Regions from separate parts of the Bacillus cereus group sp. Bce041 genome, predicted to be linked through region 1. Evidence: riboswitches for the same ligand, from Rfam matches in the RefSeq annotation. Region 1 holds a riboswitch; the other holds the start of a gene.

Region 1 (8,452 bases):
ACAGCGACGAGCAGCATCTTCAATATAGTAATATGGATATTTGTTTTGCTGGTCCCAATAGACAATATTTCCAGACCGGTAATCATTAAGGCTTAACGCTTGTAGTTCTTGTTGAAACTGATTCATTTTCATAACCTCCGTTTATAAAATACAACCTCATCGATACTTCCCTATATTCCTGTTCGTTACATCTAAGTAGAAATAGCGCTATAAACTAAGTTCAATACGTGCACCAACAAAGTATGACTTATCACTAGATGATGCACCTTGTTCATATACCTATTTTTACTATGGGCTCATTTTTATAAAGTGAAACTTTAATCAGTGGGGTTTTGTTCATCCCCTACCTAACTTCTTTGCTTCCGCTGAATTTTGAGGTGGGGGGCTTACTGCCCGGCAAATAGCGGGATAAATAAAAATTAAAAAATATGAATTCTAGCGTCATATCTTCATACTTACTAAGTTCAATTAATTTCTCAATAATTATGATGCCATGTCCTATATATTTCCGTCTGCTGCTTAGATTTTTCTGTACTGTAAATGGCTTTCGCTATAACACCTCCAAGTGACCGGTTTCTATGACGGATATGAAATTCCAACAAAAAAAGCCCTAATTAGGGCTTTTCATTCTATTTCTCCAGCAAAACTCTCTATGAAATTGCTAATTGAAAAAAGACACACTTAGATTGATGCGTCTTTTTGTGATGCCTCTTTTGTGAAATCATATAAAGCAATTGCGCCTAAAAGAACAAGTATACCTTGAGGAACATCTAGCAAAATAGTTTTCCAAATTTCTGGAATTACCCATTTGATATCTGCTGCTGTTTCAAGATATGTTTGAAAATAGCTGATTGTAAAATTAATGATTCCTAAAAATACAAACAACGATAAACCAAATCGAATTAATTTCTTATTTGTAAACATATAACACCTCTCAAAATTCATTGGATATTCCTGCTTTTGCTTCTTTATATTTTCATATCTTTATATCTAATTTTAACACATAAAGAACTCAAAAAAATACGATATGCATATTTGCATATCGTATTAACAACACTCCATGATAATATAGAAATTCCTGCAAAGAAAAAACAACTCCGTTACAGCTAACAGCTCGGGTTTCTTTTCTTATTTAACTTCATACCACCAACATTTACGTTCTTTGATTGTAAAATAAATGTGACAGAAGTTTATCCAGTTAATGCGTAGACAAGTAAATGAGCTAAATTATCGATATTCTATTTCGCCATTCCCGTAGCACTAATGACTTTACGCAAATTTGACAAGAAAAAATATATAGATAGGTATGATCCATACCTATCTATAACATTACTTCTATTCTTTATCCAATTACGTCTTTTACGTCTGTATCCACTGGCCACTTTTCTAATGTATAAGCCATTTCCCAAAATGAATATTCATATTGACTGCTAATAATAAAATGCTGTTTCATACGTTTGCGATCTGCCTCTGTTACTTTTTCAGCGATAGTATCTAAACGTGTAATTTGTTCTTCAACTAGCGTACGGAACCAATCAGATCCATAAGCAGAAATCCATTCGTTATAAATTGGCTCTTCCGGCTGGCACTCTTTTAAGCGTTCGCCAATTTCATAATACAACCAATAGCAAGGTAAAATTGCTGCAATGGTATCTCCTAAATGCCCTTCATACGCAGCACGATACATATGTGAAGTATACGCATATGCAGTTGGCGCAGGAATAAAATTATCTTTTTCTTCTTTCGTTATCCCTAGTTTTTTAGCAAAATTCTCATGTAAAGATAACTCGGCCTCATATGTATTTTGAGCATGATGTGCCATACGAGCTGTCGTCTCTAATTCAAGAGCTTTTGCAGCTCCTAAAGTTTGTACTCTAGCAAAATGACTCAAATAATATGAATCTTGAAGCACATAATAGCGAAAACTAGCTAAATCTAATGTTCCTTCACCAAGTTTTTTTACAAAAGGATGGTTAAAACTCGCTTCCCAAATTGAATCTACTTCTTTACGTAATGATTGTGAAAAAGTCATTTAAATCCCTCCAATAATGTATAAAATATAAGTATTTATCCACAATTATTAAAGCTGTAAAATAAAAAAACTTTCTTTACAGGCGTAAAGAAAGTGAAATTGACAGTATTTATTTACTCATTAAATAGCAACGTCTTTCCCACTTCCCTACGCTGGCATTAACCAGATCAGGTACTAAGAGTCTCAAAATCACATTTGATCTCAGCCTATAAAAGGCCCCCCTAGTGGATAAATATTTTGTTTTTATAATGTATTCATCATAGCATACTTCGTGAAACTGTCAAAAAAATTCGTTATATAATTCCCTTAAAACCCTTCTTCTTTTCTAACTTTTAATGATGTTTCAATAATCATATCTAATAGTTTGCTATAACTAATCCCCGCTGCTTCTGCACTTTTTGGCAATAAACTTGATTGTGTCATCCCTGGTAATGTATTAATTTCCATTACATATGGAATTCCGTCCTTCACCATCATATCAACTCTTGCATAAACACTACATTTTAATGCTTTATAACAAGCAAGTGACCCTTTATTTACACGTTCCTTAATTTCTGCTGGAAGTTCGATAACTTCCTCAACTGTACTAGTATCATCATATTTTGCATTGTAGTCAAAGAACTCGGCTGCATGTCGAATTGAAACTATAGGTAACTGTTTTCCATCCAGAATTGAACATGTAATTTCATCACCTTTTATATACTTTTCAATTACTACTTCAGAATCCCATTCGAATACAGTTTCTAGCATTGAGATCAATTCATTTTTATTATAAACGATTTTCACTCCGACACTCGATCCGCCAGAGTTTGGTTTTACTACTAATGGAAATCCTAACTTATCTAACTCATCAAGATTTAGATCCTCCATTTTTGTAAGTTCAATCCAATCTGGTGTTTCTACACCTTCATAACGTAAAATCTTTTTCGAAATATTTTTATCCATACATATACTGCTAGATAACATATTACTTCCGCTATAAGGAATCCCTAAACTCTCCAGTGTTCCTTGAACTGTCCCATCTTCTCCGTATTTTCCGTGTAATGCGAGCAACGCAAAGTCAATGTCTTTCGCTTTTTCAACTAAATCTATTTTTTCATTTAATGTAATTGGAACTATTTCATACTTATTTTTATCTAAATGAGCAATCATTTCATTCCCCGTCATAATTGAAACTTGTTTTTCAGACGATACCCCGCCCATAATAACACCGATTTTCATTTTCTCAACTCCAAATTTCATTTTTTAATGTATCACCAATTATTTTAATTCCCCGAACTATTTCTTCTTCTTTCAAGCGCGAAAAACCTAATCGGAAAGTGTTCGCTCCTTCTCCATCAGAGTAAAAAACATCTCCAGGTGAAAACGTAACGCCTTTCTCATAACACTTTTGTAAAAGTGTGCGGGCATTCATATGCTCTTCTAGCTCTATAAATAAATGCAGCCCACCATCTCCAGTCATTCTTTTAAAAGGAATGTACTGGTTACATGCCCCGACAGCTAACTCATATTTTTTCTTATAAACAGATCTTGCCTTTTTTAAATATTTTTCAAAATATCCCTCATGTAAATATTGAAACAGAACAGCTTGATCTAGCGTAGATGTGTGAATCGTTCTTGCTCTTTTTACGCTTTCTAAATAATGAATCAGCTCTTTATCTGCAATAATCCAGCCTACACGTAAACCAGGGAAAAGTACCTTTGAAAAGCTACTAATATAAATCACATTATTGCCAGCTCCCGCAAAAGTTAATAATGGAGCTAAATGTGAACCTGAATAACGTAATTCTTCATTAAATCCGTCCTCTATAATAGGAACGTTGTATTTTGAAAATAACCTCATCAATTCCGTTCTTTTCTCTGAACTCGTAACAATACCGGTTGGATTATGATAAGAAGGAATTAAATAAGCAAAATCAAAATCTTTTTCACGCAAACTTTTTTCAACTTCATTCGTATCAATACCATCCTCATGCATATCAATCCCATGAACTTCAAGTCCATGTAAACGGAAAAGCTTAAGTGCAGCATGGTGAGTTGGATTCTCACAAATGACACGACCGGATTTTTTTGATAAAGAAGAGAGTACAATATCCAATCCTTCTGTAAATCCATTTGTAATTAGAATATCTTTATTCGAAATGTCTACACCTTTCATTTCCATGTAATGAAGTAAATAATTCATTAACGGTCTATATCCCTTTGCATATCCGTAGTTCAATACGATGTCCCCTTCAATGGACATACGAGTAAGAAAAGCTCTTTTGAAATTTTCAACATCAAATAGCTTCTCATCCGGGGCTATACTATTAAAAACAATCATTCCCTTTTCCCAACGAACACCATGTTTCATTAAATCTAATTCGTCCGCTAATGCGGTCACTGTATTAAGTTTATTTTTCCAATCTATTTCAACAGACGAAGTGTTAGATATATCCACCTTCGCAACAAAGTTCCCTTTTCCTTTAACTGCATAAATGAGTCCTTCTTGCTCTAAATCTGCATAAGCAGCGAGTACAGTGTTTCTACTCACACTTAGTAATTCACTTAGTTCCCTTGTTGATGGGATTTTTTGATCCCCGAGCAAATGCCCTTTCATAATCATTTTCTTCAAATAATCTTTCAATTGAATATAAACGGGACGTTCTTTAACAACTTTAAAATCCTTAAACAATTTCTTACCCCCTGCAATCATTTTTGCATATTTATTTCATTCTCAAAAGGTCCACGGCATATGTATTTTTTATAAAGGGCGGTACGGTCTTACAAATCTTTTCGATATAAGTTTATTACATCTTTTAAAGCTGCAGCTGCAGCGCCTCTTGGATTAGAAGCTCCACCAATTGTAGTAATTTGTCCCATCGTATCTGTAAAGAACGTAATTCCTTTTTCGGTTCCATTTACTTTTGCTAATGGATGATCTTTTTCTATTTGGCACGGTTCAACATTTAAATTCACATTGCCTCCCTCATCCTTATATGTTGATGCTATTAATTTAATAATTTTATGTTGTTCCTTAGCATTTCGAATTTGCTGTTTTGTAACGTGCTCGATTCCTTTTATATGTATATCAGTAAGTGTTTTCTCTGTTTCCATTAAGCTGTTTGTCAAAAGTAACAATTTACACGCACTATCTGAACCACTTATATCTAATATAGGGTTTGTCTCAGCAATTCCTTTATTTTGTGCTTCTTTCAGTGCTTCTTCAAATGTCATATCTTCCTCATACATTTTCGTAAGAATATAATTAGTTGTTCCATTTAATATTCCTTCTATTTTTTCAATACTGCAACCGGCTAAACTAAATTGTCCGATATCTAGTGTCGGTAGTGCAGCGGCTGTTGCACCGCTATATCGAATTCGTATATTTGCGCCTTTTGCTGCTTCATTTATTTCTCTCCAATTTGTAACGAGCGCACCTTTAGAAATTGCTACTATATCCATCTGTTTCTCAATCGCTTGTTTCATATATTGTTTCCCTGGATTTCCATCTTTAAGATTTGTAACCGTTGATTCTACCAATACAGTACCACTTATGCTAGTTGTTGCACGTTCCTTCGGATGATACTCTAAATATTTTTCAATTGCAGCGGTACCGCCACCATACATCAATAAATGATGAAGAGATAAGCCTTCTTCATTATGTATTGCGATATTTCTCCCTAATACGCCGCTTACAACTAATTGAATCCCATATGTTTCATATATATATGAATATTTTTCATTTAATAATTTTATAAACTCTCTACCTACTGTTCCGTATCCTGATAATACAACTTGAATTTTCATAATATCCCCCCATATTTTTCTACCAAATCCCTCTTTCAATATAATATAAAGCGCTCTCGAATTCCATCGAGAGCGCTTTATTATTACCTATTTCGGTAAACGTGATAGCTTTTCAGCAATTGTTCTATAAAACTCTTGAATGCTAGAAAAACCTAACGAGTCTGAAACACTTAACCCTACCATGTCGAGATGGTCCCAATTCGCTTTCGTTTCAATATGATTCCATTTTCCAATCTGTAATGACTCATTATTATTTACAGTAACATTAGAAGATGGTGCAATCATAGAATTTGTATTTACTACACCATCATTTTGCCACCAAGAAGTATCAACTAGCGGACGGTTTTCTTCATATCTCGCATAAGAACCTAAGAAAAATGCATTTCCCATTAACACTTTATTCATCGTTATATGAGGCAAATGTAAACCTGTTATAGGTGCTGCTTGTGATGCATGTCCACTATAGGATAAATAATACACATCTGGTTGCGTCTTTACCCAATTATTTAACTCCTTTGCACCATCTGTACTTAAATCCCATTGACTTATATCTTTTGTATTTTTCCAAAGTGAACTATTTAGAATACGATTACTATATTGGAAAAAGGACTCTCCAGCATTCTTCTTTATACCCCATTGATCCAATTTAAAATCATATAATGATAAATTATTGTTTCCCCCAAAGCTTGCAGCTGTAATGAGTAAATCTTTAACGAACGGCAGTAGAAGACTACCATCCGCAAGTGTTGTACCGTTGTGAGGGGTTGCTAATGTTGTAACACTATGAACATATGATTTTCCGCCTTCAAATAGTGGTGATATTTTGGTGTCTGGTTGATTTTTCACATAATTCTTTTCTTCAAAACTACCTTCTTTTAATAGCTGTACTAATGTTCTAATCGTTTGTCCACCCATGCTATGTCCAACTAAATGAACTTTATTTGTTTCACTCCAATTCGGCGCAAAACCACTATAAGTTCTGCCAAAACGATTATGTCCATGTTTCTCAGCATGTACTGCACCATAGTCTACTGTCCCACCGCTAATTTGTGCATACAATTCACATGCACGATCCCAGTTACTAGAAACAGGTCCAACAGCTGCGGTATGTACCGTATAACCATTTCGTTTCAAATCTTCCTGTATATCATGAACACCACCCCAATATTTTACGCCAAGCATTTCTTCTCTACCCCATCCAGCAAATCCATTCACCAATATGATAGGATAATTATTTTGTTGCCTCTCTTCAGCGTATGATATTTTCGCTGCGAATGAACATACGGTCACTAATGCAAAAAAACATATTTTTAAAAATAACTTCCCCATACTTTCTCCCCCCTAATAAAACGTTTACACTTTTCTTTTTAACGAATTAACAGAATAATTTAACAACTTAAACATAATGTAAAGTATTTTATATACTTTGTATATATAGAAAACATATACAAATGTTGATAAATATTAATTCAAGTAAATATTTACTTTTTACAATATAACTTGTAAATCTATTTATTTAGATTTATAATTAGATATAGTTTCCTCATGTTAAAAAGATTTAAAAACCATAAGAAAACTAATCTCATTGCTTGAAAAGGAGGAAAAATCATGCAAATCGGATCAAATATTCATACATTGTCTCAACCTACTAAAATAACTCCATCTAATCTTGAGCATAATACTATCTCTTCTACTAAACTTGAAAGTAAGAAAATAAATGATCCTATCAAGTTTGATATTCGTTTATCTGAAAAAGAAATGCAACAGCCTGAGCATAAATTTAATGAATTAGATTTATGGAAGATGTTAAAGGATAAAGGTGTTCCCTTATGGATCATCCTTGAAATGCTACAAAAGGCTCGTAAAGAAAAAGAAGCACAAAATAATTCAGTTCAAAATTCAAATGCGATTGAAGAAACGAGTGAGACTCGATTAAATGAAGTAATGTAAGTTATTTAAACGGTATTAAAAAGAGCTCGAGGTTGATAAAGTATCCATCAACCTCGAGCTCTTTTTTAAGATTTTTCTCCAATCGTTACAAACTGAATTGATACCTCATCTCTATAACCTTCAATTAACTTTCTTACTTTTACTTTTTCATTAATCAACGTATTATCTGTCGATATTTTAGGGTTTTCATCACCTAATGACTTTTTCAAGTGTAGAAGTTGCATATTCGTTTCATTTGCTTTTATTTCTTTATACACACTATTTTTCGCCACAACGATATACCATAGTGCTCCATAGTCACGTTTATTGCCAAGCCAAGCATCACTACCATATGTAACAGGTATCTTGTTTCCTTCTATTTCAATACTTTTTATATTCTTTTCTTCTTCATTTATAAATAATAGGGAACTTTCTTTTGGAAAATTCGGCAACGCATCTAACGTTTTAGAAAGGGATGCTTGATCACGTTTACGAAAAAGCTTTGCATTCATCATCGCTTGTGCAGTAGATTCATTTATTATCAGAACCCTTTTTTGGTCAAATCTACCTGTTTTCACTGCAAAAGCTTCCTGTTCTTTCGTGTTTTCCTTATAACGATTCATAATTGCTCCAGTATGATTCTCATCTCCAATGATTAATACACCGTTAGCTGGAAATCTGTTTTCGTTTTTAGAGCATGCA
Region 2 (8,452 bases), on a different contig from region 1:
ATAAAGAAAAGCGTGCAAAATATAAACCAATGTTTTTATCAGCAGCATTAGCAGTATTCTTAACAGGTGTAACAGAACCAATTGAATTCATGTTCATGTTTATTGCTCCAGTATTATATGTTGTATATGCTATTACAACAGGACTTGCATTCGCGCTAGCTGATTTAATTAACTTACGTGTTCATGCATTTGGATTTATTGAGTTAATTACTCGTACGCCAATGATGGTTAACGCAGGTTTAACAAGAGACTTAATCAACTTTGTTATTGTTTCATTAGTGTTCTTCGGTCTTAACTTTACACTATTTAATTTCTTAATTAAAAAATTCAATTTACCAACACCAGGGCGTGCAGGTAACTATATTGATAATGAAGATGAGGCATCAGAAGGAACAGGAAATGTACAAGACGGTTCATTAGCAACAAAAGTTATCGATTTATTAGGTGGAAAAGAAAATATTGCTGACGTAGATGCTTGTATGACGCGCTTACGTGTAACAGTAAAAGATTTAGATGTTGTTGCACCAGAAGCACAGTGGAAACAAAATGGTGCTTTAGGGCTTATTGTAAAAGACAAAGGTGTACAAGCGGTATATGGTCCGAAAGCTGACGTATTAAAGTCAGACATTCAAGATATGTTAGGTGCGTAATAATATGAAATTGCTAACTTTAAACTGTCATTCTTGGCAAGAAGAGAATCAAATAGAAAAGATACAATACCTTGCTAAAGTAATTCAAGAAGAAGAGTACGATGTCATCGCATTGCAAGAAGTAAGTCAGTCCATACAAGCTGAAAATGTATGCGGTAACAAGAAAAAAGATAATTTTGGACTTTTACTATTAGAAGAGTTAAAAGCGCTACATGTAAAAGATTACAATATTACTTGGGATTTCTCTCATATTGGTTATGACGTGTACGAAGAAGGATTAGCGATTATAACGAAGCATAATATTATAAAAGAAGATACGTTCTTCATTTCAGAAAACGAGGATACAACGTATTGGAAAACGCGTAAAATTGTAAGTACAACAATTGCTTATAATGGTAAGGATATAACGTTTTACTCTTGTCATCTCGGTTGGTGGAATGATGAAGAAGAGTCATTCAAAGGTCAAGTCGATCGTTTGATGGAGCGTGTAGATAGCAATAAGCTCGCCTTCTTAATGGGGGATTTTAATAACAATGCTCGATTGAAAGGCGAAGGTTATGAGTATATGATGCAAAAAGGGTTGTATGACACATATGAATTAGCAATAGAGAAGGATGAAGGAACGACTGTCCAAGGTGAGATTGCTGGTTGGGATGAAAATAAACATAATTTGCGAATCGATCTAATATTGTGTAACCAAAGTAAAAAAGTTCATTCTTCAAAAGTTATTTTTAATGGTACAAACAGAAATGTAATTTCAGATCATTTCGGTGTAGAGGTTCAATTGGATATATAATAGAAGAAATCCTCACAGAGAATAAAAGCTGTGAGGATTTTTTTTAGGAATACAAGTATTTCCAAGAGAAAATACTTGTATTTTTTATGACATTTCATATATATTTGTTATTATTGAATGTAAAACCGATTTGGTCATTTTGTATTCATACTTTGACTCACTTCGTTATATAATGAAGTAAGTGAAAGTTAATGGGAAAAAATAGTACGTTTTTGGTTAATACACGATGTAGAAAGTGATATAATTGCAAAATGTATGTATCATTTTCTAAAGAAGGAAAAATATATAATTAGGTGATAACTTCTATGAAACAGATTTGGCGTATTTATAAGACAGATTTACGGAATGTAGCCAAACATTGGGCTGCAATTGTTATTGTTTTAGGATTAATGATTTTACCATCGTTATATGCATGGTTTAACATTAAAGCTTCTTGGGATCCATATGGAAATACAAAAGAGGTTCCCATTGCAGTTTCTAACCAAGATGCAGGTTCTAATTTAAGAGGGAAAGATATTAATATCGGGAAAGAGATTGTAGACTCCCTTAAGAAAAACAAAAATCTTGGCTGGAAATTTGTAGATGAAAAACAAGCAATTTACGGAGTTGAGCGTGGAGATTATTATGCAAGTATTACGATTCCAAAAGATTTCTCTGAAAAAATTGCAACTGTTCTGGATGAAAATCCACAGAAACCAGAACTTGATTACTATGTAAATGAAAAGGTAAATGCGATTGCACCGAAAATTACAGCAAAAGGTGCATCAGGTATTACGGAAGAAATTAGTAAAAACTTCGTTAAAACAGCGAACGGTGAGATTTTTAAAATCTTCAATGACCTTGGAATCGATTTAGAAACAAACTTACCAAGTATCGAGAAAGTAAAAGATCTTGTCTTTAAGTTAGAAGCGCAGTTCCCAGAAATGAATACATTGATGGATAAGGCGTTAGATGATGCGACTCGAGCAGAGGATATTGTGAAAGTGGCGCAAAAAGATTTACCTGTTGTAGAGAGTGTCATAAATGATGGGCAGGAAGCATTGGCGAATTTAGATAAGTTCTTTGCAAGACAAGATCAAACATTAAAAAATGCTCCAGGGACGATAAGAAATGATTTAGTAGTAGCACAAAGTGTTATGGATAGTGCAGCTGCATTTACCGACTTTTTAATGAATCCAGGTGTTGATTTAAACATCCCTGATTTCTCTGGAATGAATGGACTACCTGAATTCCCTGCAAGACCAGACCTTTCTAAGTTGAATAGTGATGGTTACAAGGGGATAGCACAAAATATTAATCAAACAGTAAATAATGTTTTAAGCTCATCACGTGCAGGAACAGCTTATGGGAAAAGTGTTGTAAATGGATTGCAAAATGGACAATTTGATCCAGAGCAAGCAAAGAAAGATTTAAATGCAGTATCAGATCAACTGCAAGCTCGTACAGAAAATATTTCATATCTTATTAATATATTTACTGAACTTCAAAACTCAGCCACGACTGATTTTGGAAAAAGCTTCTTCCAAGGGCGAGTGGATCGCTTAACCAAGCTTAAAGGTAGTATGGAAAATGCAAATAACGGCATTAAAGATATTGTAAGTGTTATCGGTACAGGACAAGAAGTAAAGAAAGATGTAACAGATGTAGCAAATCAAAAGTTAGATGCAGCAAATGCATTAATTGATCAAGCGGAAAAAGATTACAATGAAACATTTGTAGCAGATTATAAAAAAGCAGTTAGCACAGTAGATCAAGCTAAAGCAGATGCAAATGAAATATATGATAATGCAAAAGCGGATTATGAGAAAGCAAAGAATAGTCTTGAAAGTACTAAATCTAGTGTACAAAAAGCATTAGAGGATGTACAAAATAGAGGTGTTAATGGTTTAGAAGGTTCGAAGGAAGCCTTAAAAAGTTTAAATGGTCAATTCCAAGCTGGAATCGGTTTAATCGATGATATGATTCCAGTTCTAGAAAGTACAAATAAGGTTTTAGCTGATGTAAATAGTGATAAAAATCTTAATAATGGAATTGCAAAATTAAATAAAGCGAAAAGTAGTCTGCAAAAAGGTGTAGATGCAACGAATAAGGGAATTACACTTCTTAACAATGGACAGAAACCTACAAAAGATGTAATTGAAAGTATTAACAACGCTGCGAAGAGCGGATCAGCTCAATTAACAGATGTATTATCGACGTATGATTCAGAAATTGTACCTAATTTCAATACAGCAATTGCTCGTACAAAAGAGATGTCGAAAAATACAACTCAAATTTTAAATGATGCAGACAAAAAGCTTCCAGATGTTAAAAAATTACTAGAAGATTCATCAAAAGGCTTAGTAGACGGTAGAAAGAAATTAGCAGATATTAAAGCTGACATGCCGGAAACTGAGAAAAAGGTTAAAGAATTAGCAGATAAAATTCGTGATTTTGAATCTGAAGAGGATTTAAAAGACATTATACGCTTATTGAAAAATGATGTTGAAAAGCAAAGTGATTACTTTGCGAATCCAGTAAATTTAAAAGAAAATAAATTATTTGCGATGCCGAACTACGGTTCAGCGATGTCACCATTCTATACAGTGCTTGCATTATGGGTAGGCGCATTATTAATGGTTTCATTATTAACGGTAGAAGTACACGAAGAGGGCGCGAATTATAAGAGCCATGAAATTTACTTCGGACGTTTATTAACATTCTTAACGATAGGTCTTTCACAAGCGTTTATCGTATCGATGGGAGATATATTCTTACTCGGTACGTACGTAGTCGATAAGTTCTGGTTTGTGTTATTTAGTTTATTTATTGGTGGAGTCTTCGTTTGTATCGTATACTCACTCGTTTCTATTTTCGGAAACGTTGGGAAATCGATGGCGATCATTTTACTTGTACTACAAGTAGCAGGATCGGGCGGAACATTCCCAATCCAAATGACACCAGCGTTCTTCCAAGCGATTTATCCGTTCTTACCATTCACATACGCAATTAGCGCAATTCGTGAAACAGTTGGCGGAATGCTTTGGGATATCGTAACGCGAGATTTACTTGTGTTAAGTGCTTTCGTAGTAGTTATGATTGTTGCTGCGTTATTACTGAAAACACCAATTAACAAATCAAGTGAAAAATTTGTTGAGAATGCAAAAGGAAGTAAAATCATTCACTAAAATAAAAGGTTCCTACCGATAGAGGTAGGAACCTTTTTGTTTAATCAAATTTTAATTTTTTTAATGCTTCTGCGAACGGGTTGTTTAATGGTTCTTCTTCTTTGTTCTGTTGTTTCATATATTTTTGAACGTCGCGCTTATCAGCTTTGTTTCCAGATTCTTTTTTACGTCTTTCTTGGAATGTTGATAATTTCTCGCGATAGCCACATTTACATGCAAAGATTTGTCCTGCACCCTCACCACGTAATTCTAGTTTCTTCTTACATTGCGGACAGCGAGCGTTTGTTGTACGAGATACATTTTTACGATGACCACATTCACGATCTTGGCATACGAGCATTTTTCCCTTTTTGCCGTTTACTTCTAGCATTGGTTTACCGCAATCTGGACAAGACTTCGTTGAAATGTTGTCATGTTTATATTTTTTATCGCTTGATTTAATTTCAGAAACGATTTCTTTCGTATAGTTCTTCATTTCAGAAATGAATACTTCTTTTTTCAATTTACCTTTTGCGATAGCCTCAAGTTTTTGTTCCCATTCACCAGTTAGTGTAGGAGATTTTAATTCTTCTGGTACTAAATCAAGTAACTGGCGACCTTTTGAAGTAATGTGAATATCTTTACCGCGTTTTTCAATTAAGAATGAATTGAATAGCTTGTCGATAATGTCTGCACGTGTCGCTACAGTACCTAATCCACCAGTCGATTTTAACGTATCAGCAAGTTGTTTATTTTGCGTATCCATATATTTTGTAGGATTCTCCATTGCTGAAAGTAAAGTCGCTTCGTTAAATCGTGCAGGTGCTTTTGTTTGACCTGATGTTTGCATAATTAACTTTACAGCTAATGTATCGCCTTTCTCAATGTGAGGTAGAAGTTGCTCTTTTACGTCATCAGTTACATCATCATCTTCAAAGCGATTTTCATATACTTCTTTCCAACCGGCATGTAGAATTGTTTTTCCGCGCGCAATGAACGTTTCATTGCCAACCTTTGTGCGTAACGTTAGTTGCTCATATTCGAATGCCGGGAATAACACAGCTAAGAAACGTTTTACAACTAAATCATAAATTTTGCGTTCTTTATCTGTGAATGCTGAGAAGTTAACGTATCCTTCTGTTGGAATAATCGCATGATGATCGCTTACTTTACTATCATCAACAAATGATTTGTTAGGTTTGATAGGCTTTTGTAATACTTTATGTGCGAAGGGACGGTATTCTCCAACACCACATGCTTTTAGACGTTCTGGAAGTGTTCCAACGATATCAGATGAAATGTAGCGTGAATCTGTACGAGGGTACGTTAGTACTTTATGCTGTTCATACAATTTTTGCATAATATTTAATGTTTCTTTAGCAGAGTAACCGAACTTTTTATTCGCATCACGTTGCAATTCAGTTAAATCGTAAAGACCAGGAGAGAATGACTTCTTCTGTTTCTTATCAATTTCCACAACAGTAGCATTTTGTTTATCTAAACGTTTTACAATACCATCGATTTTTTCTTTATTAAAACTACGGCTATTGCCATTTGCATCTTGCCAAGTAAGTTTGAGCTTCTCCATTGTTTGAGCTTCGATGCCGTAGTAAGTTTGTGCTTTGAAGTTCTTTATTTCATCCTCACGACTAGCAATCATAGCAACAGTAGGGGTTTGTACACGGCCGCAATTTAACTGGGCATTAAAGCGAGTCGTTAAAGCACGAGTTGCATTAAGACCGATATACCAGTCAGCTTCTGAACGCGCAACTGCTGAAGCGTATAAATTGTCATAGGCTTTACCTGGTTTTAAATTTGCAAAACCATCTTTAATTGCTTTATCGGTTACAGAAGAAATCCATAAACGTTTGATTGGTTTATTTAGCTTAACTTTATCGATAATCCAGCGTGCGACTAATTCCCCTTCACGTCCAGCGTCTGTTGCTACAATAATTTCATTTACATCTTTTCTAAGTAGCTGACTTTTTACAGCATTAAATTGTTTACCAGTTTGTTTAATAACCGTTAATTTCAAACGCTCAGGTAGCATCGGTAAATCTTCTAAATTCCACTTTTTATATTTCACATCATAACTTTCTGGATCTGCTAATGTAACGAGATGACCTAAAGCCCAAGTTACAATATATTTACTACCTTCAAGATAGCCGTTTCCTTTTTTATCACACTTCAGTACACGAGCAATATCTCGTGCAACGGAAGGTTTTTCAGCGATTACAACGCTTTTTGACATATTAAAAACATCCTTTCAAATTTCCATAAGTTAAATATAGCATACATCTTCTTGAGATTCAGTTTCGCTCCATATTTCAGCTGTTTTTAATGGAGTTAACAAAATCCCAACTGATTAAAGTTTCACTTTATCAGTTGCTTCTATATTAAATAGAAAAGTAAAGAACTTGTTATTTTACTAGAATAAGAGTAGACTTTGAAGTAGAAGAATACTAAACACATGGGAGTTTGTGGATACAAACTGAGAGTATGACTAGTCCGTCATTGACCATTTGAACCTGTTGGATAATGCCAGCGTAGGGAGAGTGTAAAAGCACATGTTCAGGCACTTTGCGTACGCGCAAAGTGCCTTTTTGTGTATCTCCCATAACTATAGTTAGGAGATGAGAAGGATGAATATGAAAGAAATTAGTAAAGTAGTGGATTTGGTGAGAGAATCTAATCCGCTTGTTCATAATATTACAAATGTTGTTGTAACAAATTTTACAGCTAACGGTTTGTTAGCGTTAGGGGCATCGCCTGTAATGGCGTATGCAAAAGAAGAAGTGGCAGAAATGGCTAGCATTGCTGGAGCGTTAGTATTAAATATGGGAACACTTCGTCCTGAAGAAGTAGAAGCGATGTTACTTGCCGGTAAATCAGCAAATGTGAACAATGTACCAGTACTGTTTGATCCAGTTGGTGCAGGAGCAACATCGTATCGAACAGAAGTTGCGAGACATATTCCGGCTGAAATTGAATTAGCGAGTATTCGCGGAAATGCAGCTGAAATAGCGAACGTTATTAATGAGAGATGGGAAATTAAAGGGGTAGACGCTGGTGCTGGAAATGGTAATGTCGTAAGTATTGCAAAGCAGGCAGCAGATGAACTAAATACAGTTGCAGTAATTACTGGAGAAGAAGATGTTGTTACAGATGGAGAGAGAACGATTGTTATTCGAAATGGTCACTCTATTTTAACGAAAGTTACGGGAACTGGTTGTTTACTAACTTCTGTAATAGGAGCATTTGTAGCAGTGGAAAAAGATTATGTAAAAGCAGCAGTAGCAGCATTAACGTTTTATGGTGTAGCTTCGGAACTGGCAGCTGCTAAGACCGTGGAAAAGGGACCTGGTAGTTTCCAAATTGAATTTTTAAATCAGTTAGCGAATACTACTTCTGGTGATATTGAGAAGTATGGAAAGATTGAGGAGTTAGAGTAAGAGGGAGTGAAAGAAATGGCACGCATTGAAATAGATAAAATGTCTAAGCTATTGCAAGTGTATTTTATTATGGGAAGTAATAACTGCACGAGGGATCCTTTAGCTGTATTGAAAGAAGCGTTAGATGGTGGAGTGACAATTTTTCAGTTTCGCGAGAAGGGGGAAGGTTCTTTAATCGGAGAAGATAGAGTGCGCTTTGCAAAAGAATTGCAGACGCTTTGTAAGGAATATAGTGTTCCTTTCATTGTAAATGATGATGTAGAATTAGCCATTGAATTAGATGCAGATGGTGTTCATGTAGGACAAGATGATGAAGGAATTACATCTGTTCGTGAAAAAATGGGAGATAAAATTATCGGTGTATCTGCTCATACAATTAAAGAAGCACGCTTTGCAATCGAAAATGGA

What was found. Region 1 has a riboswitch for thiamine pyrophosphate ahead of tenA (thiaminase II). Riboswitches for the same ligand answer to the same signal wherever they lie in the genome.
Region 2: it holds a riboswitch for thiamine pyrophosphate, as region 1 does, so the genes downstream of both, thiM (hydroxyethylthiazole kinase) here and tenA (thiaminase II) in region 1, are expected to answer to the same signal.

The regions. Positions count from the first base shown of each region.
Region 1 is NZ_JBQXON010000004.1:61,348-69,799, reverse strand. Features, by position in the region: partial or broken gene ACUN13_RS14495 (heterocycloanthracin/sonorensin family bacteriocin) at 1-126, opposite strand, end outside; gene ACUN13_RS14490 (DUF3937 domain-containing protein) at 682-945, opposite strand; gene tenA (thiaminase II) at 1,343-2,032, opposite strand; TPP riboswitch at 2,160-2,265, opposite strand; gene ACUN13_RS14480 (D-alanine--D-alanine ligase) at 2,339-3,253, opposite strand; gene pdxR (MocR-like pyridoxine biosynthesis transcription factor PdxR) at 3,258-4,706, opposite strand; gene ACUN13_RS14470 (homoserine dehydrogenase) at 4,796-5,821, opposite strand; gene ACUN13_RS14465 (esterase/lipase family protein) at 5,909-7,150, opposite strand; gene ACUN13_RS14460 (DUF3914 domain-containing protein) at 7,430-7,771, shown strand; gene ACUN13_RS14455 (lipoprotein BA_5634 family protein) at 7,837-8,452, opposite strand, start outside.
Region 2 is NZ_JBQXON010000007.1:104,501-112,952, reverse strand. Features, by position in the region: gene ACUN13_RS21540 (PTS transporter subunit IIBC) at 1-650, shown strand, start outside; gene ACUN13_RS21535 (endonuclease/exonuclease/phosphatase family protein) at 655-1,446, shown strand; gene ACUN13_RS21530 (YhgE/Pip domain-containing protein) at 1,752-4,613, shown strand; gene topB (DNA topoisomerase III) at 4,654-6,843, opposite strand; TPP riboswitch at 7,053-7,162, shown strand; gene thiM (hydroxyethylthiazole kinase) at 7,235-8,044, shown strand; gene thiE (thiamine phosphate synthase) at 8,060-8,452, shown strand, end outside.